One region of the Streptomyces sp. CA-179760 genome, then DNA from elsewhere that is predicted to be linked to it. Evidence: riboswitches for the same ligand, from Rfam matches in the RefSeq annotation. Region 1 holds a riboswitch; each other region holds the start of a gene.
The links. Region 1 has a riboswitch for cyclic di-AMP ahead of ACQEV8_RS06675 (C40 family peptidase). Riboswitches for the same ligand answer to the same signal wherever they lie in the genome.

Region 1 (7,065 bases):
TGACGTACGTCCTGTACATTTTTTACAGAGGAAGTTGTCGCCGGAGACAGCTCTGCCGCGAGGAGGGGTTCGCCATGACCCGACCGTCCGCCCGTCACGTACTGCCCGAGTTCACCGAACGCACGAGTTCCGGGCAACGGACCATGGACCCGTACTCGAAGCTGCTGGAGGAGCGGATCGTCTTCCTCGGAGCTCCGGTGGACGAGATCTCGGCGAACGACGTGATGGCCCAGTTCATGTACCTCGAGCACCAGGCCCCGGACCGCGACATCCAGCTCTACATCAACTCCCCCGGCGGCGCGTTCCACGCGATGACGGCCCTCTACGACACGATGCGCTACGTCACGTGTGACGTGGAGACGGTCTGCCTGGGCCAGGCCGGGGCGGCCGCCACGGTGCTGCTGGCGGCGGGCACGCCCGGCAAGCGATCCATGCTGCCGGACGCCCGCCTGGTGATCCATCAGCCCGCCCTGCCCGAGCCCGTCCAGGGACAGGCCAGCGATCTGGCGATCCAGGCCGACGAGCTGACGCGGATCCGGACCCGCATGGAGGAGATGCTCGCGCGGCACACCGGCCGCACCCGGGAGCAGGTGAGCGAGGACATCGAGCGGGACAAGATCCTTACCGCCCGGGAGGCGGTGGAGTACGGCCTGGTGGACCGGATCGTGCCCAACCGCAAGGCCACCATGGCCGCGCCGACCGGAGAGTGAGCCGCCGGTGCTGCCGCCCGAACTGCCTCCGCTGCCCGCGCTGACGTGCGCGGAGGCCGAGTTGATCGACCGTTACCTCGAGGTCGTGGACCTGCTCGGCCGGATCAATCCGGCGCTGCACGGCGACACCTACCGCGGGCTGCGCGCCGCCCAGGCCCTGGTCGGCAAGGCGACCGCGCTGCGTGACGCGCTGGCCTTGATGCACCAGCGCGGCGAGACGGAACTGCACGCCGAGACGCTGGCCCGGGCGCTGCGGGTGCTGGACGGCGAGCGCCGCACCGCCCGTGTCACCCTGCCCCCGGAGTCCGTCGGCTGACGCGGAGCCGGCGGATCCGTCGGCCCGGACGCTCCCCCTGTCGACGCGGCGTCCGGGACTGAGTCGAAACGAGCCAAACGACGTACCGCTGTTCGGAGTAGACGGGACACCAATTTTTGGACCGTCACGGTTGCGCGGCGCGCGGGGCGGAGAGTCGGAATGGGACATTCCATCGCTGGTCCGGGGCTTTGCGGCGGGGTAGACACCCGGTCGAACACAGACGTGTCCACCCGAACGGGTGAGTGGTGAGTAACAACACAAATCCCCGGTTCCGTTGGGATTTCATGACAACCATCAGTCAAGATCCCTGACTGACGACAAGCCCCCGCCACAGCGGCGGGGCGATCCGGGCGGACGCCGAGTCCTGCCGCCGCCTGGATGACCGGTCGACAGGAGTGGATCGGCAGGAGTGGAGGACCCAAGCACGACGGGTCGCCGGGACGGTCACGCCATGACCGGAGCCGAGCAGCCCTTGGGGTGAAGCCGCGTCAGCGGCCGGGCAACTTCGCCAGCCCGAATCCGACAGGTCATCCTTCACAGGCGGCTGACGAAGGGTTGCGCATGACTGCGCTCAATCGTGTCCCGTCGCTCATGGTCCGGGCCGGTACGGCCTCGGCCCTCACCATCGCCGCCGTGGGCGGCTCGATCGTGGCCCCCGGCTTCTCCTCCGAGGCAGCGGCGGCCACGCCGGCGACCAAGGCACTCCAGATAGCGGCCTCGAAGAAGGGATCGCCCTACAAGTACGGCGCCACCGGCCCGCACCGGTTCGACTGCTCGGGCCTCACGCTGTACTCGTTCAAGAAGGCGGGCAAGAAGCTGCCGCGCACGGCCGCCCAGCAGTACAACAAGACCCGCCACATCTCCGCGGGGAACCGCAAGGCGGGAGACCTGGTGTTCTTCCACTCGGGCCGGAACGTGTACCACGTCGGTATCTACGCGGGTAAGAACAAGCTCTGGCACTCCCCCAAGAGCGGGGACGTGGTGCGGCTGCAGAAGATCTGGACCAAGAGCGTCTGGTACGGGCGCGTGAAGTGATCCGCCCGGCGTGCGGCGGCGTCTGAGCCGCGCCGCCGCACGCCGGGAGCGTGACACGCGCTGAAGTGGTTACCCGTCGCGTCATGGCCGAGCACAGTCCCTGCACCGCACGCGGCGAGACACCACTGCAGCGCGCCGACCGCAACTTCGTCGAGCTGCTCCAGGAACTGCGGGTCACCCAGACGGGCGTACAGATCCTGTTCGCCTTCCTTCTGTCGCTGGCCTTCACCTCGCGTTTCCCGTCCCTCGACTCGGTCCAGCGCTTCACCTACGTCAGCACGCTGCTCCTGGCGGTCCTGGCGGCGGCGCTCTTCACCGCGCCGGCCGCGCTGCACCGCTCGCTCTTCCAGCAGGGCGCGAAACCCCGCATCGTGCAGGTCTCCTCGCGACTGGCCACGACCGGCCTGATCGTGCTGGTGTTCGCTTTCAGTGGTTCCGTGCTGCTGGTGGTGGACGTGACGACCGGCCGGGCCGGCGGGATCGCCGCGGGGGCGGCGACCTTCCTGGTCTGCGTCGGACTGTGGGGCGTGCTCCCCCGGCTGGTGCGGCGGGCGGGGCTGCGGGGGGCGGTGAACGGCGGCTGCGAGGAACCGGAGCCGGCTGTCGAGGAGGCGGCGTCCCAGGACACCCTCAGGATTCCCGCACCGCGTCGGGAAGGAGCGTCGCGCCGGGAGGTTCCGCTGCGGCGCAGGTGACAGGCTTTGCGGGGAGGGTGCGGCGCGGACGCCGCCACGCCGGTGAGTGTGCGCGCTCGGGGCCGGCGCGCAGCGCTGAGACTACGGCTCCTGCTGTCCCGCCGCCGTCATGGGCTGGGCCGGGACGGTCCACGGTAGTTCGACCGAGATGGTCTTGCCGCCCTCGCGGGTGGGGCGGATCCTGAGCCTGCCGCCGCATTCGGCGGTCAGCCAGCGGATGATGACCAGGCCGCGGCCGTTGTCCTGCTGGACGGCGGCGGGGAGCCGTCTGGGGAACCGCGGGTGGCTGTCCGTGACACCGATGTGCAGCCGTTCGTCGCGGTCGAGCACGACGTCCACCGTGAAGGTGGGCGACTGCCCGAAGGTGTGCTGGACGGCGTTGGTGGCGAGCTCGGAGATGATGAGCCGGACGGTGTCGGACACTTCCGTGTCCGCCGGCAGGCCCCACTCCGCCAGCGTGTCCACCACGTAGACCCGCGCCGCGGAGACCGAGGCGGGATCGCTCGGCAGAGTGACGGATGATTCCAAATGGTCTGCCATGGCGACGTCGCCCCTTTCCCGCGGGACCGCAACCCGACACGGAGCGGACGGTTCGAGTACGGTCCCGGACTGGTGCTTCGCCGCCAGAGTGCCACCAGAACACCCGCGAAGGGCGGCGATCCACCAAGATATGCATATATCTGTCGCCCAAAGCGGTGAACTCTACGACGCGAGACCGTATTGGGGTGGCTCGGAAGGAGTAAGGAGAAGCCCATGCAGCACGGTCCCGCGGTGCGCCGCCGGAAACTGGGCGCCGAACTGCGCGCGCTGCGCACCTCGGCGGGTCTCACCAGCGGTGAGGCGGCCCGGCTGGTGGGCTGGCACCAGTCCAAGGTCAGCCGGATCGAGACGGGCACGAGCGGGGTGAAACCGGCCGATGTGCGGTTACTCCTCGACGCCTACGGTGTTGCGGACTCCCAACTTCGCGAGCTGCTGCTGGTGTTGGCGGGGTCGGACGACGGGAGTGGCCGGCACCACTGGTGGCACGCCTACCGCGGGGTGCTGCCGCCGACCTACCGGGACTTCATCAGCCTGGAGTCCCAGGCCACGGCGATGCGCACGCTGGAGACCACCGTCGTCCCGGGACTGCTCCAGACGCCCGAGTACGCGCGTGCGGTGACGAAGGCCGCCGTGGAGGGACTGCCGGAGGACCGGCTCGACACGCTGGTCGAGGTGCGACTGGCCCGGCAGGACGTGCTGCGCGCGGATCCGCCGCTGGAACTGAGCGCCGTCCTGGACGAGGCCGTGCTGCGGCGGGAGGTGGGCGGGCCCGGGGTCATGGCCCGGCAGCTGGAACGGCTGGTCGAGGCCGCGCGCCTGCCCCAAGTGCGGCTCCAGGTGCTGCCGTTCGCCGCCGGGGCGCACATCGGGGTCACCGGCCCTTTCGTTGTTTTCTCATTTTCGAGCACTTCTGATCTGAACGTGGTTGTTCTCGACCACTTGACGAGTAGCCTCTACCTCGAACGGAAAGAAGACCTCCAGGCCTACACGGAGGCCTTCAACGCCCTTCAGATCCACGCCCTTTCGCCCGAGGACTCGTTGGATTACATCGCCGGGACAGCCGCCGGCGCGTAAGGAGGCACCATGCGTGCACTGCCTCGTCATGTCCCCTCAAGCACCGAACTGCACGGTGTGCGGTGGTTGCGCAGCAGCTACAGCACCGGCGCGAACAACTGCGTCGAGACCGCGCGTCCGGACACCCCGCCCTGGGCCGGACTGCTCGCCGTGCGCGATTCCAAGGACCCGGCCGGGCCCGCGCTGCTCTTCTCGTCGAGGAGCTGGGCGGAGTTCACGGCTGCGGTCGACCGCATGTGACCGTTTGTGATCGGTCCCTCGCCGTTCAGTCCGACATCCTTCAGTCCGGCCCCGTTCAGACCGTCATCGTGCGACGCCCGGCCGTGTCACGCCGACTCATGGCCGCGTCTCGCCGATCAGCCGTACAGCGCGTTCGATCTGTTCCCCGGTCAGGTCCGCGCGGGCGGTCAGCCTGAGTCGTGAGATGCCGTCGGGCACGGAAGGAGGACGGAAGCAGCCCACGGCCAGGCCCGCCGCGCGGCATTCGGCCGCCCAGCGCACGGCGTCCTCGGGGGAGGGCGCACGCACCGAGACCACCGCGGCGTCCGGACGTACCGCTGCCAGACCCGCGGCGGTCAGGCGTGCGTGCAGTTCGCCCGCCACCGCGCGGGCCCGTGCCGCCCGTTCCGGTTCGCGGCGCAGCAGCCGCAGGGCCGCCAGGGCCGCGCCCGCCGCCGAGGGGGCGAGGCCCGTGTCGAAGATGAACGTCCGTGCCGCGTTGACCAGGTGGTCGATCACCCGGGCGGGGCCGAGGACGGCTCCGCCCTGGCTGCCGAGCGACTTGGACAGTGTGACCGTGACGACGACGTCGTCGGCGCCCGCGAGCCCCGCCGCGTACGGGGCTCCTCGGCCGCCGTCGCCGAGGACGCCCAGGCCGTGGGCGTCGTCGACCACCAGTCCGGCCTCGTGCTCCCGGCAGGCCGCGGCGAGCGCCGCGAGCGGGGCCGCGTCGCCGTCGACCGAGAAGACCGTGTCGGACACCGTGATCGCCGCGCCCTCGTGTGCCGAGAGTGCCTTGCGCACGGCGTCCGGCTCGGCGTGCGCCACCACCTGGGTGGTGCCGCGGGCCAGCCGGCAGCCGTCGATGAGCGAGGCGTGGTTGCCCGCGTCGGAGACGATCAGAGAGCCGTGCGGGGCCAGCGCGGTGACCGCCGCGAGGTTGGCCGCGTAGCCGGAGGAGAAGACGAGGGCCGCCTCGGCACCGCAGAATTCGGCCAGTTCCCGTTCCAATTCCGCGTGCAGTTCGGTGCTGCCCGTGACGAGCCGGGAGCCGGTCGAACCGCCGCCCCAGACCCGCGCGGCACGGGCCGCGCCCTCGGTGACCTCGGGGTGGCGGGCCAGCCCCAGGTAGTCGTTGCTCGCCAGATCGAGGAGTGGTGAGGCGGCCGGACGGGGGCGCAGAGTCCGTACGAGTCCGGCGCGGCGGCGCACTCGCGCCTGCTCGTCGATCCAGCCGAACGCCATGGGTGGTCCTCCGGGAGATTTTGTAGGCAGTGCACAGACACTAGCGGGACCACCAGCAGGTCAGTATGTGGCAATACCCACACCTCGAAGCGACTCTGTTGTACGAACTCTCCTTGGCCCGGAGCGGGTCCGTAGGACAGGATCGGCTCTCATGGACCTGCTGAACACGCTGGTGGACAAGGGGCTTCGGCGCGAGCTGCCGACCCGCGAAGAGGCACTTTCCGTCCTCGCGACATCCGACGACGACCTGCTCGATGTGGTGGCCGCGGCCGGGAAGGTGCGCCGGCACTGGTTCGGCCGACGGGTGAAACTCAACTACCTCGTCAACCTGAAGTCCGGCCTGTGTCCCGAGGACTGCTCCTACTGTTCGCAGCGGCTCGGTTCGAAGACGGGGATCCTGAAGTACACCTGGCTCAAACCCGACCAGGCCTCCGACGCGGCGGCGGCCGGGGTGGCCGGGGGCGCCAAGCGCGTGTGCCTGGTGGCCAGCGGGCGCGGCCCGACCGACCGGGACGTGGACCGGGTCTCCGACACGATCAAGGCGATCAAGGACAACAACGAGGGCGTCGAGGTGTGTGCCTGTCTCGGGCTGCTCTCCGACGGTCAGGCCGAGCGGCTGCGCGAGGCCGGCGCCGACGCCTACAACCACAACCTCAACACGTCCGAGGCGACGTACGGGGAGATCACGACCACCCACACGTACGCCGACCGGGTGGACACGGTCGGCAAGGCGCACGCGGCGGGCCTGTCGGCGTGCTCCGGGCTGATCGCCGGCATGGGCGAGAGCGACGAGGACCTCGTGGACGTCGTCTACTCGCTGCGCGAGCTGGACCCGGACTCGGTTCCGGTCAACTTCCTGATCCCGGTCGAGGGCACCCCGCTGGCCAAGGAGTGGAACCTCACCCCGCAGCGCTGCCTCAGGATCCTGGCGATGGTGCGTTTCGTGTGCCCGGACGTCGAGGTGCGTATCGCGGGCGGCCGGGAGGTCCATCTGCGCTCGATGCAGCCGGTCGCCCTGCACCTGGCCAACTCGATCTTCCTCGGCGACTACCTGACCACCGAGGGCCAGGCGGGCAAGGCCGACCTGGAGATGATCGCGGACGCCGGCTTCGAGGTGGAGGGCACCGACCAGGTGACGCTGCCCGAGCACCGCGGCGGTGGCTGCCACGACGGCGGCGGGGTCTGCGGTTCCGAAGGCAGTGGAGGCTGTGGTTCCGCCGACGCCGCCCCG
Region 2 (7,065 bases), 4.2 Mb from region 1:
TACGGCCGCTGTCGGCGAGGGCGTCGAGGTGGGCCGCGAACTGCCGTGGCGTGACCGTGAACTCGGCGATCCAGTCGGGCGGGTCGTCCATCACGGCGTGATACAGGAAGACGGGGATGGCCGGGGCCCCCGAGGGCGATACCGGCCCCTCTCCACGCGTACGTGCCGACGTCCTCATCTCGCCCCCCGCTCCGTCGCGCGAACCGTGGCGCGCAGCGCCCGCCGCGCCCGCACATAGCCGACGGGCCCGTACAGCATGCCCCTGCGCTGCAACCGCGACAGCCGTCGCGGCCAGGGATGCGTCCGCACGTCGTGGTCACCCGGAGCCCCGCCCCCGTCCGTCTCGCGTACGGCCGTCAGCGTGCGGGCGTGGGCGAGGCCGCGGGGCAGCCGCGCGAGGAACGCCGGCAGCAGCGCGGGACGGTTCACCAGCACCGCGGTCAGATAGGCGGTGAGCCCGGCGCCGTAGCCGTACGCCTGGGTCTCCAGGTCCTGCCAGGTCTCCCGGTGGTGGTGCCACACCAGTGCGGACGGCGTGTAGCGCAGCCGGTGGCCCTGGGCCAGGACACGGACGAAGCCATAGAGGTCGTCACCGCCCCGGGCGGCCGTACCGGCACCGGTGGCCGGGTCGAAACCGCCGACGGAACGCAGCACCGCCGTACGGAACGCCATGTTGGCGCCGGAGCCGAACCGCCCCGCCGTGAACGGGAACAGCGGTTCGTCGCCCGGGGGACGCGCCGGGTCGTACGTCCTTGGAGTGAAGCCCTTCGCGAAGCCGCCGTGGCTCTCCAGCAGCACCTGGGCCGGGGTCGTCAGGCGCGCGGGCAGGATCAGCCCGGTGGCGCAGCCGAGCCCGGGGTCGGCGGCGAAGGGCGCGGTCAGTTCGGTCAGCCAGCGGGGGTCGGCGACGACGTCGTCGTCGGTGAAGGCGACCACCTCGCCCCGCACGGCCGCGAGGCCCGTGTTGTGCGCGACCGCGAGGCCGGGCACCCGCTCGCACACGTACCGCACCCGCTCGGCGTACTTCCGCTCCACCAGCTCCCGCGTCTCGTCCGTCACGGGCGCGTTGTCGACGACGACGATCTCGAACCGTGGATGGTCCTGCGCCAGCAGCGAGTCCAGCGCCCGGGCCAGCTGCCCGGCCCGCTCCCGGGTCGCGACGACGACACTGGCGTACGGACGCTCCCCGGCGGCCCCGGCGGCCCCGGCGGCCCCGGGCTCCCCGGCGGCCCCGGGCTCCCCGGCATCCTGGACGTCCCCGGCCGCACACTCCGCCCGCGCCCGCTCCTCCAGCACGACCCGCGCGTCCGCCCCCTCCGGCACCCGCCCGAGCAGCGTGCCCACGGGCCGCCCACCCCTGCGGACCAGCACGAACACCTCGCCGTGCGTCACCGGCGGGCTCCCCGGACCGGGTCTGAGCACCGCCTCCTCACCGTCGAGTCCGTCGAGTCCGTCGAGTCCGTCGAGGTCCAACTCGGCGACCTGCACCGCCCCGATGTCCAGGAACCGACGTATCTCCTCCCGCGCACGCGCCGAACGAGCCATGCGCCCCTCACCCCCCACTCGTGTCAGGTACGAACTCGTGCTCAGGTACGGCGCAGCCGAGCCGCGCCCTTCAGGGTCCGTGCGGCCAGCGCCGCCAGCCGCGGCCTGCCCCGGACGAAACTGTGCGCGCGGCGCGCCGGCTCGCGGCTCAGCCAGTGCAGTGCCGCGCCCGCCCCCGGCCGCGTCACCGCGCCCTCGTACACGGGCAGTTCGCCCGTTCTCAGCGCGTCCTTGTACTCCGCCGCGCCCCGCCCGAGGTCGAGCATGCCGATGCCCTCGGCGGCCGCCGCCTCGGCCATGCGCAGATGCAGCGCCAGACCGGGCGAGTACTTCGCGAACTCCGGGTCGTAGGCCGGGAACCAGCAGGCCAGGACGGATGCCGAGCGCAGTCCGAAATGCGCGGCGACGGGCCGCTCTCCGGCGTACAGCACGGACAGCGTCCCGGCGCACTCCGGTGCCCGGGTCCGGGCCAGCCGTCCCACGAGCCGGGTGATCCACTCCCGTGCGAAGCGGTCCTGCCGGCCCGTCCTGCGGTACTGCGCCGACTTCCACTCCATGAGGGTGCGCAGCGCGGCCGGGTCGCGTTCGTCGAACACGAACCGCGTCTCGCCGGCCTGCCGGCCCAGCTTGCGTTCCTTGGCCAGGGTGGTCTTCAGGAACTTCGGCGACTGGGCGCGCAGCACCGACTCGTAGGTGTCGTAGCCCTTCTCCACGTCGATGACGTAGGTGGCGTGCTCCTCGGCCGCGTACCGGACGAACAGCCGCTGCTCGGCCTCCAGGTTGTCGAAGGCGAAGCTCGACATCGAGCAGGCCCTCAGGAGCCGGCCCGTGTCCAGGTCCAGCCCCGGCAGGAGGATCGCCCCCTGCGCGTCCGAGACACCGAGCCCGATCGCCCGGCCCTGCCCCAACGGCCCTCGCTCGTACGGCAGGAAACCGGCCGGCTCCCGCCCTTCGTACACCACCGCGACCCGTGCCCGCGGCCTCACCAGACCGACGGCTTCGGTGAACTCCGGTTCCATGAAGGGGTTGCGTGGTGCCTCGGAGGCAGCGCGCAGTGCGCGCCAGCGCTCCCTTTCCCCTTCGCCGAGCTCCCCGGGCCCAGCCACGCGAATGCGCCCACTGCTCAACCTGACCCCCCGATCAAGTCCCCCCTGGACACTTGGAAGGTACCGCCCGAGACGGCCTCGACGGTAGGTAGCGGACCATGTTGTTGCCAACCGGTGCAGAGGCCTTCAACCGGGCAATCGGTGTCCACTGTGCGATGAAACGAAGGGGCGCGCTGTCCGTATTCTCAGATCATGGCCGCACCCATCGCATATTCACTCATCGCCACCGACCTGGACGGAACGCTGCTGCGCGGCGACGACACCCTCTCCGACCGGTCGCTCGCCGCACTCGCGCGGGTGGCGGACACCGGTGCTCAGCACCTCGTGGTGACGGGCCGGCCGGCGCCGCGTGTGCGACCGCTCCTCGACGACCTCCGCTGCACGGGGCTCGCGGTGTGCGGGCAGGGCGCGCAGGTGTACGACGCCGGCGCGGACCGGCTGCTGTGGTCCATCACCCTGGACCGGGAACTGGCGGAGACCGCGCTCGGCAAGATCGAGGCCGAGGTGGGGCAGGTGTACGCGGCGGTCGACCAGGACGGGGTCGACGGGCTCACGCTCATCGAGCCGGGCTATCTCATGCCGCACCCGACCCTGCCGGCCGTACGGGTCGAGCGGCGCGACGACCTGTGGGGCGAGCCGATCAGCAAGGTGCTGCTGCGCCATCCCTGCCTGACGGACGACGAGCTGGCGGCGACGGCCCGTTCGGTGGTCGGCTCACTGGCGACGGTGACGATGTCGGGGCCCGGCACGGTCGAGCTCCAGCCGTGCGGCGTCACCAAGGCGACAGGCCTGGCGCTGGCCGCCGAGCACCTGGGGCTGAGGCCGGCGGACACCATCGCCTTCGGTGACATGCCCAACGACATCCCGATGTTCGACTGGGCCGCCCACGGCGTCGCGATGGCGAACGCCCATCCCGAACTCAAGGCCGTGGCCGACGAGATCACCCTGTCGAACGAGGACGACGGCATCGCCGTCGTCCTCGAGCGACTCCTGGGCGGGACGGCTCAGTACGGGCCGTTGACGTTGTCGATCGAGCCGTAGCGGTCGGCCGCGTAGTTGCAGGCCGCGGTGATGTTGGCGACCGGGTCGTACGGGTCCCACGACGTGCCGTCCACGTGGTAGGCCTGGAAGGTCGGGTCGATGGTCTGGAGCAGGCCCTTGGACGGGGTGCCCGCGACGGCGTTCGAGTCCCAGTTGTTGATCGCCTGCGGGTTGCCGGACGACTCGCGCATGACGTTGCGGTAGATGCCGTCGTACGACCCCGGAATGCCCTTCTGGGCCATGACGTCCAGCGCCTCGCGGATCCACCCGTCGAGGTTGTTCGCGTAGGTCTTCGCGGAGGCCTGGGTGGCCTTGGCGACGCCGCCGGCCGGCTTGGCCGGGGCGGACGACTTGGTCGCCTTCTTCGGGGCGGCGGCCGCCTTGGTCGTCGACACCTTCAGCTTCAGGCCCGGGTGGATCAGCTTCGGGTTGTCGCCGATGGCGGAGCGGTTGTCCTTGTAGAGCTTCTTCCAGCCGCCCGAGACGTCGTACTTGTCCGCGATGCGGTAGAGCGAGTCGCCCTTGGTCACGGTGTACGTGAGGGACTTGGCGGGCTTGACCGCCTGGGGCTCTACGGCGCTCGCGTGGGTCGCGCCGAGGAGCGGGAGGGTGAGTGCCGCTCCGCCGGTGCCGGCGATGGCGATACCTCGGGTGAGCGGGTTGGTTCTGGGGCGACGGTGCTTGCCTCGTCCGGCCATGGCGAAATTCCTCTCCGGCGCCTGCGAGGTGAGCTGTCGGGTTCGGGCCGGGAGGTGCCCGGCCGCGTACGGCGGTGTACTGCCGTGCGCGGCTTCACCCCGAGCCGTGCCGCTGTGCGGACCGGCGACTTACCTGGGTCCCCCGCTCCTGCCCTGCGTGAGTGAGTCGGTTCGTGTGGGGGTCCGGGCGGCGGCAGGATTCGGCGTCCGCCGGACTGGCCGGGAACGTATGCGAGAGCACATGTCGGGAACAAGCGCCGGAGTCACATATCGCGCGGTTGACCTTGGTCGGGGGTGTTTGGTCCGCTTGATCCTTTGCGAGAGCCAAGACTCAACTGGCGTTCGGCTGAAGGCGGTACGGGTCAATGTCGGGGTGGGGCGGTAAAGGGGTTAACGTGACTCAACTCACTGATCACAAGCCCGTGGGGCAATTGCCGTCAAAGGTAATTTGCTCAATCGTCATGGCAAATCGTGAATATCTCACTATCAGCTGGTAAGTCGACAAATGTCTGGTCTTATGGCCCGATCGAAAACATAACGGTCGTGATCAGATACCACCCGGCCTGTAACCATGGGCGCTGGCGGTGATCGAAACGTGACCGGATACGCTGACTCGAGTGATGGCAGCGACCTATCGACAATCCGCGTAATCACCGGCAGACACAGCAGACAGGAGACCCCTCGTGACCGACGTCGGGCCATTCGGGCTGAGCGTGCGGGACCAGGCTCTGGAAGCCGATGTCCAGGCCGGGTTGGCGGCTGTCGAGGAAGGCTTGTTCGAGGCCACCAAGAGCGAGGTGCCCTTCATCACGGAGGCCGCCCAGCACCTGGTACGGGCCGGTGGCAAGCGGTTCCGTCCGCTGCTCGTGATGCTCTCCGCCCAGTTCGGTGACCGGTACGCGCCCGGGATCGTGCCGTCGGCCGTCGTCGTGGAGCTGACCCACCTCGCCACGCTGTACCACGACGACGTGATGGACGAGGCGACCGTGCGCCGCGGGGTGGCGAGCGCGAACGCCCGCTGGGACAACTCCGTCGCGGTCCTCACCGGCGACTTCCTCTTCGCCCGCGCCTCGCACACCCTGGCCGACCTCGGCCCGGAGGCCGTGCGGGTGCAGGCCGAGGCGTTCGAACGGCTGGTGACCGGGCAGATCCTGGAGACGGCCGGACCGCAGGACGGCCGCGACCCCGTCGAGCACTACCTGGACGTGCTGGGCGGCAAGACCGGTTCGCTGGTGGCGGTGTCGTGCCGGTTCGGCGCCATGATGTCCGGCGCCGACGAGACGACCGTGGACGTCCTCACCCAGTACGGCGAGCGGCTCGGCGTCGCCTTCCAGCTCGCGGACGACGTCCTGGACATCGCCTCCGACTCCCACGAGTCCGGCAAGACGCCCGGCACCGATCTGCGCGAGGGCATCCCCACCATGCCGGTGCTGCGGCTGCGTGAGCGGGCGGCACGGCTCGGCCTCGCGGACGACATCGCCCTGTGCGAGCTGCTGGACTCCGACCTCACCGACGACGAACGGCACGCCGAGGCCCTGCGCCTGCTGCGCGCCCACCCGGCGCTGGAACAGGCCCGGAAGGACACCGTCCGCTACGCCCAGGACGCCCGATCGGCGCTGGCCCCCCTGCCCGAGTGCGCCGCGAAGACGGCCCTCGTGGAGCTGTGCGACGCGGTGGTGCACCGGGCGGGCTAGCCCCGAAGCGGCGCCCGAAGTGGCCCCCGTCCCCTACGGGTCGGGGGAGGAGCCACTCCTCCGTGTCATACCCCAGCAGTACGTGGAGTTGAGTCCGGGGTCTGACGTATTTCCCTGGCCGATTTGGTCAGATGGACACCACGGAAAAACACCACTCCTCACCTGTTCGGGTGAGAATGGCGGCTCAGGGACGAGTGCGTGGACGACACGGACAGCCGCCGCCGACCACGGAGGTAGGGCACACATGGCACCGTATGGATCCGACGACAGCACGACCGCCGGGGAGGTCGACGAGCAGCGTTCCGGACGGCGCAAGGCCGCGCGGTACGTCGTACCGGTCACGGTGATGGGGGTGGCGGCCGCGACGATCGGGCTGGTCCCCGCGCTCGCCGACTCCGGTGACCCCGACCTCCCGAAGATCACCGCACAGCAGCTCATCGAGAAGATCGCGAAGTCGGACGTCCAGCAGCTGTCCGGCACCGTGAAGATCAGCACGGACCTCGGGCTGCCGGACCTCGGCGGTCTCGAGAGCAGCCTGATGTCCGGGGCCGCGAGCCAGGGCGAGGGCGGCTCCTCGGCTGACCCGACGGCCAAGCTCACCGAACTGGCCTCCGGTACGCACACCCTGCGCGTCGCGGCCGACGGCCCGGACAAGCAGAAGCTGTCGCTGCTGGAGAACGCCGCCGAGTACAGCATCATCCACAACGGCAAGGACGTCTGGGCCTACGACAGCAAGTCGAACGAGGTCCACCACGGCACGGCCTCCGAGAGCGGCAAGGCGAACGGCAAGGACCAGCAGCCGCCGGCCACGCCGAAGGACTTCGCCGAGGAGGCCCTCAAGGCCGCCGACGACACGACCTCCGTGACCGTGGACGGCACCGCCCAGGTCGCCGGCCGGGACGCCTACAAGCTGCTCATCAAGCCGAAGCAGTCCGGTTCGACGGTCGGTGCGATCACCGTGGCCGTGGACGCGAAGACGGG
Region 3 (7,065 bases), 4.4 Mb from region 1:
AGCCTCGGTGGTCTGATAGCGCGTTACTACGTGCAGCGGCTCGGCGGTGACGCCCGCGTCCGGACCCTCGTCACCCTCGGCACGCCGCACTCCGGAACCCGGGTCGCGCCCCTGGCGGACGCGCACCCCATCGTGCGCCAGATGCGCCCCGGCTCACCGGTGCTCGAGGAGCTCACTCGGCCCGCCCCTGACTGCCGTACGCACTTCGTCAGCTACTGGAGCGACCTGGACCATGTGATGGACCCGCTGGAGACGGCCCGCATCGACCATCCCGATCTGACGGTGCAGAACGTGCGGGTGACCGGCATCGGTCACCTCGCCCTGCCCGTGCACCCCGCAGTCGCCAACGGAATACGGCAGGTCCTCGACACGGCCCACCCGGGTGAACCGTCCGTCGATCACACCGGCGGCCTCACGGTGGCCTGAAACCGGACCCGACCGATGTGCGCCTCGCATCGAAATGTCGAACAAACTTCGAACACAAAGCCAAACCCGCGCCCGCCGTCCGCCAAAACACGGCCGAATGCCCGTTTCATGCGCGCGCGAAACCTGCCGAAGATTGTCGTGCCCGCGTACCGCCGGGTACAGTCGCCGCACTGCTCTGGCAGCCCCTGTTGTCGAGGCGAAAGAGAAGTTGGTGAACGACCGTCACCCGTCGGGGACCATGCCCCCGGCTCCGGCTTCCGAGGCCGCCTCGGCGCACTACGCGTCGTACGGCACCCAGGAAGCCCAGTACGGCGACTTCACCACGTACGGCGACTACGCCGCGACCGGTTTCGGCACCCCCGGCACCCACCCCACCGGTACGGACGGCGCCGGCTTCGACGCCACCGGGCACGCCACCGCGAGCTTCGCCAGCGACCCCCTTTTCGGCAACCTGCCGGGCAGCGGCCCCGACACGGGCACCTACGACACAGGTCACTGGCCCACGGGCACGCACGAGAACCCGCACTACGACATGTACGCGGCCCAGCATCACGCCGCCTACGACACCGGTGTCTACGACACGACCTCCTGGCCGGCCCAGCAGCAGCCGCTGTCGGTCGTCCCGTCGCAGGCCGGGTCCCCGGACGCCACCGGCCAGTGGGACACCGGCGACTGGCTCCAGCCCGACCAGTCCGGCAATCCGGCCGACCAGACCCAGCAGTGGGAATGGGGCACGCAGGCCTTCGACACCGGCACCTACGACGCCACGCAGTGGAACTCCGACGGCTCCGCCGCGCCGTCCCCCGACGGGTACGAGCAGCACTCGGACGCCTTCCACCAGCAGGAGACGGCGACGTTCGAGCAGGTCGGCTACGACGAAGCCACCGGGGCCCCCTACGACCCCGCCGCGGACGGCGGTGAGCCGGCCGCCACCGGCGAACTGCCCACCGTCGGCCCGCTCCTGGACGGCCAGGAAGAGGTCGGCCCGCGCACCGCCGCGCGGGCGGCCTCGCGCGCCGGGTCCCGCTCCCGCCGCCGTACGCCCCCCAAGCGCTCGGCGCTGATGACCATCGCGGTGCCCTCGGCATGCGTGATGGGCGTCGCGGGGATCGCCGCCGCGTCGGTCGGCAGCCTCACCGAGGACAGCGCCGCGGAGGCGCAGACGACCGCGGCCGACGCGCAGCCGGTGAAGCCCGCCGCCGCCAACAACAAGCTGGACACGCAGCTGCAGAGTCTTTCCGCCGGCGCGGACGACTTCGCCGACCGGGCCAGCCGTACGCAGGAACGTATCGACCTCAAGGCCCAGCAGGCGGCCGAGCGGAAGCGGGCGGCGGAAGAGGCGGCCCGCAAGGAGCGGCTGCGCCCGAAGTTCGCCATGCCGGTCGCCCGCCACGGACTCAGTGCCCAGTACGGCCAGTCCGGCATCAACTGGATGTCCCTGCACACCGGCATCGACTTCCCCGTCTCGTACGGCACGACCGTGATGGCCGCGACCGACGGCACCGTCCGCACCCAGTGGAACAGCGCCTACGGCAACATGCTGATCCTGACCGCGAAGGACGGCACGGAGACGTGGTACTGCCACCTCTCCACCTACACGGTCCCCTCCGGTACGACCGTGAAGGCCGGCGATTCGATCGCGCGCTCGGGCAACTCCGGCAACTCGACCGGCCCTCATCTGCACTTCGAGGTGCGTCCGGGCGGCAGCTCGCCGATCGACCCGCTCCCGTGGCTGCGCAGCCACGGCGTCGACCCGACGTAACGTCCCGGCAGCCCCCGCCGGTCCGGCCGGCGGAGGCTCACCTCACAGGGCTACCGGCTCACAGGGCTACAGCTTCTCCACCGGCGCGTACCGCAGCAGCAGCCGCTTCGGCTTGTCCCCGAAGTCGATCGTCGCCTCGGCGTTCGCGCCCGTGCCCTTGACCGCCACGACGGTCCCGAGCCCGAACTGGTCGTGCGTGACCCGGTCCCCGACCGCCAGTGACACGACCGGCTTCTCGGCGGTCCGGCGCGTGGCGAAACCGGACGCGCCCGACGCCGACGACCGCGAACGGGACGACGACAGCGAGGCCGCCACGGCGGAGACCGGCCCGGAGGACGCCGGTGCGGTCGCACCGGTCCGCTTCCACTCCAGGTGGGTCGGCGGGATCTCCTCCAGGAACCGGGAGGGCGGGTTGTACGACGGCTGACCCCAGGCGCTGCGCAGGGTGGAGCGCGTCAGATAGAGCCGTTCCCGCGCGCGCGTGATGCCCACGTACGCCAGGCGCCGCTCCTCCTCCAGTTCCTTGGTCTGGCCGAGGGCGCGCATGTGCGGGAAGACGCCGTCCTCCATGCCGGTCAGGAAGACGACCGGGAACTCCAGGCCCTTGGCGGTGTGCAGGGTCATCAGGGTGATGACCCCGTCGCCGTCCTCTTCGTCGGGGATCTGGTCGGAGTCGGCGACCAGCGCGACCTTCTCGAGGAAGTCCGACAGGGTTCCCCCTCGTCCTCGCCGCGCTCCTGCTCGAACTCCATGGCGACGGCGGCGAGTTCCTGGAGGTTCTCGATCCGGGTCTCGTCCTGGGGGTCGGTGGAGGCCTGGAGCTCGGCGAGGTACCCGGTGCGGTCCAGGATCGCCTCCAGCACGGTGGCGGGGCCGGCGCCGGACTCGACGACCGTACGGAGGTCCTCCATCAGCGTGTTGAACCGCTTGACGGCGTTGGTGGAGCGCGCGGCCATGCCGTACGCCTCGTCGACGCGCTTCAGCGCCTGCGGGAAGCTGATCTTCTCCCGCTGGGAGAGGGCGTCGATCATCGCCTCGGCGCGGTCGCCGATGCCCCGCTTGGGCACGTTGAGGATCCGGCGCAGCGGCACCGAGTCCTCCGGGTTGGCCAGCACACGCAGATAGGCCAGGACGTCCCGGACCTCCTTGCGCTCGTAGAAGCGGACGCCGCCGACGACCTTGTAGGGCAGGCCGACACGGATGAAGATCTCTTCGAAGACACGTGACTGGGCGTTGGTGCGGTAGAAGACGGCGACGTCGCCCGCCTTCGCCTCGCCCGCGTCGGTGAGACGGTCTATCTCGTCGGCGACGAACTGCGCCTCGTCGTGCTCGGTGTCGGCGACATAGCCGGTGATCTGCGCGCCCGTGCCCGCGTTGGTCCACAGGTTCTTGGGGCGGCGGGACTCGTTGCGCTCGATGACCGCGTTGGCCGCGCTCAGGATCGTCTGTGTGGAGCGGTAGTTCTGCTCCAGCAGGATCGTCGTCGCGTCCGGGTAGTCCTCCTCGAACTGGAGGATGTTGCGGATCGTCGCGCCGCGGAAGGCATAGATCGACTGGTCGGCGTCACCCACCACGCACAGCTCGGCGGGCGGCAGGTCGTCCGCGCCGGGCGGTACGTCGACGGGGTGCTCGGAGGTGCCCACGAGCTCCCGGACGAGGGCGTACTGGGCGTGGTTGGTGTCCTGGTACTCGTCCACCAGCACATGGCGGAAGCGGCGGTGGTAGTGCTCGGCGACGTCCGGGAAGGCGCGCAGCAGGTTGACCGTCGTCATGATCAGGTCGTCGAAGTCGAGGGCGTTCGCCTCGCGCAGCCGCGACTGGTACATCGCGTAGGCCTGGGCGAGGGTCTTCTCGAAGCCGTCGGCGGCCTGGGCGGCGAAGTCCTCCTCGTCGATCAGCTCGTTCTTCAGGTTGCTGATCTTGGCGCTGAAGGACTTCGGCGGGAAGCGCTTGGGGTCGAGGTCCAGGTCGCGGCAGACCAGGGCCATCAGACGCTTGGAGTCGGCGGCGTCGTAGATCGAGAAGCTCGATGTGAAGCCGAGCCTCTTGCTCTCCCGGCGCAGGATGCGCACGCAGGCGCTGTGGAACGTCATCACCCACATGGCGTTCGCGCGCGGGCCGACGAGCTGCTCGACGCGCTCCTTCATCTCACCGGCGGCCTTGTTGGTGAAGGTGATGGCGAGGATCTGGCCCGGGTGGACGCTCCGCTCGGCGAGCAGGTGGGCGATGCGGTGGGTGAGCACACGGGTCTTGCCGGAGCCGGCGCCGGCCACGATGAGCAGCGGGGAGCCGGAGTGTGTGACGGCGGCGCGCTGGTTGTCGTTCAGCCCCTCCAGGAGCGCGGCGGCGTCCACCGGCGGGCGCGCGGCGCCGCCCCGGTAGTAGGCGTCGCGGTCCGGCGGCACATCGAACTTCCCGCCGAACAGATCGTCCGGGACCGACTCCGGTCCGTGATCGTCCTCGGGCGGCGGCGGGGGCTCGTCCGTGGGGCCCCGCTGGGCCTGGAGGTCCGCCAGGAAGCTGTCGTCAAAGAGGCTGCTCATCGCTCTCCGAGTCTAGGGCGCCCCACTGACAGCCCGCCGCCGCCCTGAGAACATCGCCGAAAGAACCCCCTTGTCACCCTCCAGGCCCACGCGATCACAGGCCGCTACACCCTTCACAATTACTCCTGAATAATGACGAACCCCCTCGATTAATCACTCTCGGCGATGTTCATGAGCAAGGTCACGGAAATGTATCGGGCATATCACCCATCAACCTTCACAAGGACCACACGAGTTGGCTACCGTGCGAGGAGGCCACACGACCCGCACCGGCGAACCTCGCCGGGCCGCGTGGCCTCCGCCGAGTCCGGCGTGCCGCAGCGGCAGCCAGAGCCGGGGACCCAACCGAGACCCCGGGGTGAATCGGCCCGACTCCCTTTCCGGAGAAGGCCGTAGGGCAACCCTTCCGAAGCACCCGCCCGAACCCGACAGCTAACCCGGTAGGCGGAGCATGGAAGGAGTCGCCTCCCTTGGCGTCGCACCGCAAGTCGCGTCCTACGGGTTCGCGCGTGGCAGGTATACGGACCCCCGCCCTCGCAACGGCGGCCCTCACCTCCGTGGCCCTGCTGTCCCAGTCGGCCAACGCCGCCCCCGAGGCCGACGACAAGCCCAGCCTGGAAGAAGTCGAGAAGAAGGTCGACGACCTCTACCGCCAGGCGGGGTCCGCGACCGAGAAGTACAACGGGGCGAAGGAGAAGACCGCCAAGCAGCGCAAGCGCGTCGACACCCTCCTCGACGACGTCGCCCAGCGCACCGAGAAGCTGAACGAGGCGCGGGAGGAGCTCGGCACCTTCGCCGCCGCCCAGTACCGCACCGGCGCCTCCGCCCCGGACACGGCGACGTTCCTGCTCGCGGACACCCCGCAGGACTACTTCGACCAGACCCAGCTGATGGACCGGATGACCGGCCGTCAGAAGGTCGCGGTCGACGACTACATCACTCAGCAGTCAGAGACGATGGAGAAGCGTCAGGAGGCCGCCGAGAGCCTCGAGACGCTCACCGAGTCGCAGGGCGACCTGAAGACGGCCAAGGCGACCGTCCAGAGGAAGCTCGCCGACGCGCGCGAGCTGCTGTCGAAGCTGACCGCCGAGGAGAAGGCGCGACTCGCGGCGATCGAGAAGGAGAAGCAGGAGGAGGCCGCCCGCAAGGCCGCCGAGCTGGCCCGGCAGCAGGCCGAGCAGCAGAAGGAGCGGGAGCAGGAGCAGGAGGCCGCCCAGCAGCAGGACAGCGGCTCCTCCTCGTCGGGTTCGTCCTCGTCGTCCACCGCGCCCGACTCCTCGTACGCCACCAAGGCCGACAAGGCGCTCGCCTTCGCCCGCGCCCAGATCGGCAAGCCCTACGTCTGGGGCGCCACCGGCCCCGGCTCCTACGACTGCTCCGGCCTCACCCAGGCCGCATGGAAGGCCGCCGGGGTGACCCTGCCGCGCACGACCTACGACCAGGTCAACGCCGGCACCACGGTCCCCCTGGCCGACGCCCGGCCCGGTGACCTGGTCTTCTTCTACGACGATGTCACCCACGTCGGCATCTACATCGGCAACGGCATGATGATCCACGCTCCGAAGCCCGGCACGTACGTGCGCGAGGAGTCGATCTACTACGACGGCGAGTCGTCGATCCACAGCGTGGTGCGGCCGGCCTGACGGGTCTCGCAGGTTTTTGGGACCCCGCGCGCGTGGCCTGCCCGTAACGCGCGCGGGGCCTCCTAGCATCGGCCCCATGCCCGGCCCCTCCCCCTCTGTCGCCTGGTGGGCGCAGCGCGCTCCGGCGGCCAGTGCCGCCGTGCTGGCGACCGGCACCCTGTCGGTCGGTCTGGATCTGACGGGGTACGAGGTCCTCTCACGCATCACCCTCGGTCTCGCCTGCGCGGCCTGGCTGCTGTTCGCCGCCGACTTCACCCGGCGGCTGCTGCGGGCCGGGACCAGGTGGCGGGCGTATACGCGCAGACCGGGCGTCCTCGAGAGCGTGACGACGACTGCCCTCACCACCGTGGCGGCGACAGCCGTCCTGGGCACCGCCTTCTCGGCGGCCAGCTCACAGGCGCTGGCTGTGACGATGCTGGTGCTCGCCGTCGTGCTCTGGCCGGTGCCGCTCGTCCTCGTCCCGCAGGGCGGGGAGCGGCGCAGGCCCGGGACGGTATTCGCGCGCTGCATGGCCACACAGGGGCTCGCCGTGCTCGGCGCCACGCTGGCCGCAGCCGACTCGGCGGCCTGGCTCGCGCACGGGGCGCTGGTGCTGTTCTGGCTGGGACTGGTGCTGTACGTCCTCGCCCTGATCCGTTTCGATGTGCGGCAGGTGGCCAGGGGGACCGGCGATCACTGGCTCGCGGGCGGG
Region 4 (7,065 bases), 2.4 Mb from region 1:
CCGACCTGATCCACGAGTTCGCCTTCCCGCTCCCCATCTATGCCATCTGCGACCTGCTCGGCGTCCCCCGCGAGGACCAGGACGACTTCCGGGACTGGGCGGGCATGATGATCCGTCACCAGGGCGGACCCCGGGGCGGCGTGGCGCGGTCCGTGAAGAAGATGCGCGGCTACCTCGCCGACCTCATCCACCGCAAGCGGGAGGCGCTCCCCGCCGAACCCACTCCCGGCGAGGACCTCATCTCCGGTCTCATCCGGGCCTCCGACCACGGCGAGCACCTCACCGAGAACGAGGCCGCCGCCATGGCCTTCATCCTGCTGTTCGCCGGTTTCGAGACGACCGTGAACCTGATCGGCAACGGCACCTACGCCCTGCTCACCCACCCCGAGCAGCGCACCCGGCTCCAGGCGTCCCTCGTCGCGGGGGAGACCGGCCTCCTGGAGACCGGCGTCGAGGAACTCCTGCGCTTCGACGGCCCCGTCGAGCTCGCCACCTGGCGTTTCGCCACGCAGCCGCTCACCATCGGCGGACAGCGCGTCGAGGCCGGAGAGCCGGTCCTCGTCGTCCTGGCCGCCGCGGACCGGGACCCGGAGCGGTTCGCCGATCCGGACGTGCTCGACCTCTCCCGCCGCGACAACCAGCACCTCGGGTACGGCCACGGCATCCACTACTGCCTCGGCGCCCCGCTCGCCCGCCTGGAAGGCCAGACCGCCCTCGCCACGCTCCTCACCCGCCTCCCGGACCTGAGGCTCGCGGCCGACCCGGCCGAGCTGAGGTGGCGCGGCGGCCTGATCATGCGCGGGCTGCGGACACTACCGGTGGAGTTCACGCCCGCGCCGGTGAAATACACACATACCCAAAGGTGACACGCCGTCAGTCCTGTGATCTTCACGTGATCTACGCGGCATTAACTTGTGACAAGTGATCGTCTGCCTATACGTTCACCCATCATCGGTGCGGCCCGGGAAAACCCGGCTCCGCGCCGGTCACTGCTGTCTCGCGAAAGGTCTCCGTATGCTCTCCGGGAACGGTCGGCACCGTCGCCCCCGCCAGGCTCCGGCTCTCCTCGTCGCGGCCGGAGTGACCGGCTCCGCCATCGCGATCCCGCTCCTCGGAGCCACCGGCGCCAGCGCGGCCGACGGCACGACCTGGGACCGGGTCGCGGACTGCGAGACCGGTGGCGCCTGGAGCCAGAACAGCGGCAACGGATACTTCGGCGGCCTGCAGTTGTCGCAGGAGGACTGGGAGAACCACGGCGGTCTCGATTACGCCCCGAGCGCCGACCTGGCCAGCCGTTCCCAGCAGATAGCCGTGGCCGAGAGAATCCTCGCCGACCAGGGGGCCGGCGCCTGGCGCACCTGCGGGCTGCTCTCCGGTCTGGAGCAGGACAAGAAGTCGTCCGACTCGGACGGCTCATCCGAGTCATCTGATTCGTCGGATTCATCCGGATTGCTCGACTCTCTCGGGTCGTCCCCTTCGCCGTCCGACTCGCCCTCTTCTGATGAGTCGTCGACCTCGAAGGGCGAATCTTCCAAGTCCGACAATTCGCCCGACTCTGAGGAGTCCACCTCGCGGGGTCAGGAGCCCGACAGCTCCCCGTCGGCGACGCCCGGGAGCGGCGAGTCCGGCAACTCGCGGCAGGGTGACGACTCTTCGACGTCCACCGGGACCGACACCGGCTCCGGCCGTCACCGCGGTCCCAGTGCCGACGAGACCCACACGTCCGAGGACGGCCGTACGGACGAGTCGGGCCGTCACGCCTCGCGAGACGACCGCAGCGACGAGGGCTCCGGCGACTCGTCCGAGGGTGCCTACATCGTGGGCATCGGCGACAGCCTCTGGTCCATCGCCGACTCCCTTGACATCAGCGGCGGATGGCACGAGCTCTACGACGAGAACGAGAAGGCCGTCGGAACCGACCCGAACCTCATCCGCCCCGGTCAGAAGCTCGCGGTCGAGGGCGAAGCGGACGAGAAGTAGCGGTTCGGGCAGTGCGGAAACGGGGGTGGAAGTCGCCCCGAAACCGCGCGAGTTCGCATCATGTTTCGCGGCGAATGTCCCGTTTGATGCCCGTGAGAGATAGATCTCAGAAGCCCTGATCGTCTTTGAAATTCGGCGGATCGCGTGGCTACGGTCGGGACCGCTCGTCACCACGAGCCCCGGCGCCGCAACGCCGAATCCTGCCAGCGGCCGTACGGGAACAGTCGTCGCGTCAAGCGCCGTAGGCAGGAGCGGGGGACCCAAGGTAGGTGCCCGACCGGCCGGTTGTGCCGGAAGGGCTTGGGGTGAAGCCGTGTCCCGGGAGGGGCGCGGCCGGGCAACTCAACCGGCCCGAACCCGACAGCTCACCTCGCAGGCGTCGGTGAGGGGATCCTTCCATGCTGTTTTCCAGCAAGGGCAAGCACCGCCGTCCGTCCAAGGCCAGCCGTGCCATCGCCGTCGCCGGTGTCACCGGCGCCGCTGTCGCCGCCCCGCTGATGGCGGCCGGTGGCGCGTCCGCCGCCACCGCCTCCGAGTGGGACACCGTCGCTCAGTGCGAGGCCGGCGGCAACTGGTCGATCAACACCGGCAACGGCTACTACGGCGGTCTGCAGTTCTCCGCCTCCACCTGGTCCGGCTACGGCGGCACCAAGTACGCCGCCACCGCCGACCAGGCCACCAAGGCTCAGCAGATCGAGATCGGCGAGAAGGTCCTCGCGGGTCAGGGCAAGGGTGCCTGGCCGGTCTGCGGCAAGGGCCTGTCGAACGCCTCCGGCGGTGGCTCCTCCGCTTCCTCCTCGAACGACTCCGGCAGCTCCTCGCAGCAGAGCCAGCAGAGCACCGAGTCCCGCGAGACCCAGCAGCAGCCGGCCTCCCGCTCCGACGAGCGCCCGGCCGCCAAGAAGACCGTCACCACCCCGACCGGCAAGAAGGTCAAGAAGGGCGACGGCGAGTACAAGGTCGTCAAGGGTGACACCCTCAGCTCGATCGCGTCGGACAAGAAGGTCGAGGGCGGCTGGGAGAAGCTGTTCCAGCTGAACAAGGAGATCGTCGAGGACGCCAACCTCATCTACCCGGGCCAGCAGCTGCACCTGAAGTAAGCAGCGGCCCTCCGCCCCCCCCTCAAGGGGGGGGCGGCCCCCGTCCCCACGGGCTCCCCGCCCCGGTGCGTGTTCCCCCGTACGCGCCGGGGCGGGGTCATGTCTGCCGGGCGTCACTGCCGGTCTCTTCCGCGGCTCTTTTCCGCGGCTCTTTTCCGTGACCGTCTTTGTTCCGTTCGGAAACAATTTACTCTCGGTTCTGTCCATGGGGTGGGCGACCCGGTGGCCGATCGGCCCGAGCCGGTTAGGCTCATGTCGCGAGCCACCACGGCCCGCACCTCGCCGGGTCCACGCGACCCGGGTACCCGCGTCACATAAGAAGGAGATGCTCGTGCCGTCCATCGACGTCGTCGTAGCCCGGGAAATCCTGGACTCCCGAGGCAACCCCACGGTCGAGGTCGAGGTCGGCCTCGACGACGGCAGCACCGGTCGTGCCGCCGTTCCGTCCGGCGCCTCCACGGGCGCATTCGAGGCCGTCGAGCTGCGTGACGGTGACTCGAACCGCTACCTCGGCAAGGGTGTGGAGAAGGCCGTCCTCGCGGTCATCGAGCAGATCGGCCCGGAGCTCGTCGGCTACGACGCCACCGAGCAGCGCCTGATCGACCAGGCCATGTTCGACCTGGACGCCACCGACAACAAGGGCTCCCTCGGCGCCAACGCCATCCTCGGCGTCTCCCTCGCCGTCGCTCACGCCGCCTCCGAGGCCAGCGACCTGCCGCTGTTCCGCTACCTGGGCGGCCCGAACGCGCACCTGCTGCCGGTGCCGATGATGAACATCCTGAACGGCGGCTCGCACGCCGACTCCAACGTGGACATCCAGGAGTTCATGATCGCCCCGATCGGCGCGGAGTCCTTCTCCGAGGCCCTGCGCTGGGGCGCCGAGGTCTACCACACGCTGAAGAAGGTCCTGAAGAGCAAGGGCCTGGCCACCGGCCTCGGCGACGAGGGCGGCTTCGCCCCGAACCTCGGCTCCAACCGCGAGGCCCTCGACCTCATCCTCGAGGCGATCAAGGAGGCCGGCTACACCCCCGGCGAGCAGATCGCCCTCGCGCTCGACGTGGCCGCGTCCGAGTTCTACAAGGACGGCGCCTACACCTTCGAGGGCAAGACGCGCTCCGCCGCCGAGATGACCGAGTACTACGCCGAGCTCGTCGACGCGTACCCGCTCGTCTCCATCGAGGACCCGCTGTTCGAGGACGACTGGGACGGCTGGAAGACCATCACCGAGAAGCTCGGCGACAAGGTCCAGCTCGTCGGCGACGACCTGTTCGTCACCAACCCCGAGCGCCTCGCCCGCGGCATCGACGAGAACGCCGCCAACGCCCTGCTGGTCAAGGTCAACCAGATCGGCTCGCTGACCGAGACCCTGGACGCCGTCGAGCTGGCCCAGCGCAACGGCTTCAAGTGCATGATGTCCCACCGCTCCGGCGAGACCGAGGACGTCACCATCGCCGACCTGGCCGTCGCCACCAACTGCGGCCAGATCAAGACCGGCGCCCCGGCCCGCTCCGAGCGCGTCGCCAAGTACAACCAGCTGCTGCGCATCGAGGAGATCCTCGACGACGCCGCGGTCTACGCCGGCCGCAGCGCCTTCCCGCGCTTCAAGGGCTGACCCGGGCTGACCCGTTAAGGGTCAAGCCTTAGCCAGTCGTACGTACGTCCCCGTACTCGGTCCCGTACCGTGTCCGGGGACGTACGCGCGTATGACGGTGCAGCGGGAGAGCGGGGAGACATGGCCGTGAAGGACCGGGACCGTTTCTCCACCGCGACCAGGATCCGGTTGCTCGGCGAGCAGACCGCGGCCCGGGTCTACCGTTCCCAGACCCGGCGCCAGGCCCGCCGCTCCCGGCTGACCGGCCGGGCCGCGCTGCTCGCCCTGGTGATGTGCACGCTGATCGTGGCGCTCGCCTACCCGATGCGGGAGTACGTCTCCCAGGGCGCCGAGATCGACGACCTCCAGCGCGAACAGCAGCAGGCCCGCGAGCGGGTCGAACGGCTGCGCGACCAGAAGGCGCGCTGGCAGGACGACGCGTACGCGGAGCAGCAGATCCGGCAGCGGTTGCACTACGTCATGCCGGGGGAGACGGGATTCATCGTCGTCGACCCGCACGCGGCACGGCAGTCGCACGCCGTGCTCGGGACGGCCGACCGCCCCTGGTACGCCAACGTGTGGGACGGCGTCGACAAGTCCGACGCCTCCGACCGGTGAGCCCGGACGCCAGCCAGATATCTGACTCAAAGAAAGACAGCCTGAAGACAGTCATGGAAACGCCCCCGCCGATCACCCCGCGCACCGAGCCCACCGACGCGGACGTCGAGGCCTTCAAGCAGCAGCTCGGTCGGCCCCCGCGCGGTCTGCGCGCGATCGCGCACCGGTGCCCGTGCGGGCAGCCCGACGTCGTCGAGACGGCACCTCGGCTGCCGGACGGCACGCCGTTCCCCACGCTGTACTACCTGACGTGCCCGCGCGCCGCCTCGGCCATCGGCACGCTGGAGGCGAACGGCGTGATGAAGGAGATGACCGAGCGGCTGGCCTCGGACCCCGAACTGGCGGCGGCGTACCGGGCGGCGCACGAGGACTACATCCGGCGGCGCGACGAGATCGAGGAGCTGAGGAACTTCCCCAGCGCGGGCGGCATGCCCGACCGGGTGAAATGCCTGCACGTGCTCGTGGGCCACTCGCTGGCCGCGGGGCCCGGGGTGAACCCGCTCGGCGACGAGGCGATCGAGATGCTGCCGGAGTGGTGGCGCAAGGGCCCGTGCGTGACGAGCGCGACGACCGCCGAGGAGGACGCCCAGTGACCCGTGTCGCCGCCGTGGACTGCGGTACGAACTCCATCCGGCTCCTGGTCGCCGACGCCGCCCCGGCCACCGGTGAGCTGGTCGACCTGGACCGCAGGATGACCATCGTGCGGCTCGGGCAGGGCGTCGACCGCACCGGCCGGCTCGCACCCGAGGCGCTGCAGCGGACCTTCGCGGCGTGCCGGGAGTACGCCGCGATCATCAAGGAGCACGGGGCGGAGCGGCTGCGGTTCGTGGCGACCTCCGCCTCCCGGGACGCCGAGAACCGCGACGAGTTCGTGCGCGGCGTGCTGGACATCCTGGGCGTCGAGCCCGAGGTGATCTCCGGGGACCAGGAGGCCGAGTTCTCCTTCACCGGCGCCACCAAGGAACTCGCCGGGGGAGACCACCTCCCCAAGCCCTACCTCGTCGTGGACATCGGCGGCGGCTCGACCGAGTTCGTCGTCGGCGAGGACCGGGTGCGCGCGGCCCGCTCGGTGGACATCGGCTGCGTCCGCATGACCGAGCGTCACCTGGTCCGGGACGGCGTGGTGAGCGACCCGCCGTCAAAGGAGCAGATCGCGGCGATGCGGGCGGACATCGAGGCCGCCCTCGACCTCGCCGAGGAGACGGTCCCGCTGCGCGAGGCCCGCACGCTGGTGGGCCTCGCCGGCTCAGTGACGACCGTGTCGGCGATCGCCCAGGAGCTGCCCGAGTACGACTCGGCCGCCATCCACCACTCCCGTGTCTCCCACGAGAGGGTCCGCGAGATCACCGAGTGGCTGCTGCGCTCCACCCACGCCGAGCGCGCGGCCGTGCCCTCCATGCACCCGGGCCGGGTCGACGTGATCGCGGCGGGGGCCCTCGTACTGCTGTCGATCATGGAGCGGACCGGCGCCGAGGAGGTCGTCGTGAGCGAGCACGACATCCTCGACGGCATCGCGTGGTCGGTCGCGTAGGCCGCTTCTGAGCAGGCATGGATCACGTTTGAGCGCGTCCGGGGGGCTCCGGTGAACCCCCCGGCGACAGCTCCCCGGAAAAGTTCGTGAAGTTCTTCACAAGGAATTCGGCCCGCGAGAGCGACAAGAGGGCTTCCGTTGACCCATCCGGGGCCCCAAGGTCTCTTTGAACATGTTCAGAAGCATGGTATGGAGGTGTCGGGGAAGGAGCTCGGAGCGGCACCCCGGTGTGGCCTCACGGAGGC

Region 2: it holds a riboswitch for cyclic di-AMP, as region 1 does, so the genes downstream of both, ACQEV8_RS26115 (transglycosylase SLT domain-containing protein) here and ACQEV8_RS06675 (C40 family peptidase) in region 1, are expected to answer to the same signal.
Region 3: it holds a riboswitch for cyclic di-AMP, as region 1 does, so the genes downstream of both, ACQEV8_RS27270 (NlpC/P60 family protein) here and ACQEV8_RS06675 (C40 family peptidase) in region 1, are expected to answer to the same signal.
Region 4: it holds a riboswitch for cyclic di-AMP, as region 1 does, so the genes downstream of both, ACQEV8_RS17650 (transglycosylase family protein) here and ACQEV8_RS06675 (C40 family peptidase) in region 1, are expected to answer to the same signal.

What each region holds. Positions count from the first base shown of each region.
Region 1 covers NZ_JBNJLZ010000001.1:1,529,249-1,536,313, forward strand. The annotation lists gene ACQEV8_RS06665 (ATP-dependent Clp protease proteolytic subunit) at 75-710, shown strand; gene ACQEV8_RS06670 (hypothetical protein) at 718-1,026, shown strand; cyclic di-AMP (ydaO/yuaA leader) riboswitch at 1,450-1,584, shown strand; gene ACQEV8_RS06675 (C40 family peptidase) at 1,588-2,061, shown strand; gene ACQEV8_RS06680 (DUF6328 family protein) at 2,145-2,756, shown strand; gene ACQEV8_RS06685 (ATP-binding protein) at 2,838-3,296, opposite strand; gene ACQEV8_RS06690 (helix-turn-helix domain-containing protein) at 3,510-4,370, shown strand; gene ACQEV8_RS06695 (DUF397 domain-containing protein) at 4,380-4,610, shown strand; gene ACQEV8_RS06700 (8-amino-7-oxononanoate synthase) at 4,707-5,834, opposite strand; gene bioB (biotin synthase BioB) at 5,986-7,065, shown strand, end outside.
Region 2 covers NZ_JBNJLZ010000001.1:5,736,816-5,743,880, forward strand. The annotation lists gene ACQEV8_RS26095 (polysaccharide deacetylase family protein) at 1-91, opposite strand, end outside; gene ACQEV8_RS26100 (glycosyltransferase) at 175-1,545, opposite strand; gene ACQEV8_RS26105 (GNAT family N-acetyltransferase) at 1,587-2,657, opposite strand; gene ACQEV8_RS26110 (HAD family hydrolase) at 2,844-3,692, shown strand; gene ACQEV8_RS26115 (transglycosylase SLT domain-containing protein) at 3,656-4,390, opposite strand; cyclic di-AMP (ydaO/yuaA leader) riboswitch at 4,394-4,564, opposite strand; gene ACQEV8_RS26120 (polyprenyl synthetase family protein) at 5,074-6,084, shown strand; gene ACQEV8_RS26125 (LolA family protein) at 6,329-7,065, shown strand, end outside.
Region 3 covers NZ_JBNJLZ010000001.1:5,965,395-5,972,459, reverse strand. The annotation lists gene ACQEV8_RS27285 (esterase/lipase family protein) at 1-426, shown strand, start outside; gene ACQEV8_RS27280 (M23 family metallopeptidase) at 524-2,188, shown strand; partial or broken gene pcrA (DNA helicase PcrA) at 2,255-4,731, opposite strand; cyclic di-AMP (ydaO/yuaA leader) riboswitch at 5,035-5,193, shown strand; gene ACQEV8_RS27270 (NlpC/P60 family protein) at 5,202-6,374, shown strand; gene ACQEV8_RS27265 (hypothetical protein) at 6,451-7,065, shown strand, end outside.
Region 4 covers NZ_JBNJLZ010000001.1:3,974,282-3,981,346, reverse strand. The annotation lists gene ACQEV8_RS17660 (cytochrome P450 family protein) at 1-866, shown strand, start outside; gene ACQEV8_RS17655 (transglycosylase family protein) at 1,015-1,980, shown strand; cyclic di-AMP (ydaO/yuaA leader) riboswitch at 2,208-2,374, shown strand; gene ACQEV8_RS17650 (transglycosylase family protein) at 2,379-3,080, shown strand; gene eno (phosphopyruvate hydratase) at 3,412-4,692, shown strand; gene ACQEV8_RS17640 (FtsB family cell division protein) at 4,813-5,289, shown strand; gene ACQEV8_RS17635 (DUF501 domain-containing protein) at 5,343-5,882, shown strand; gene ACQEV8_RS17630 (exopolyphosphatase) at 5,879-6,820, shown strand.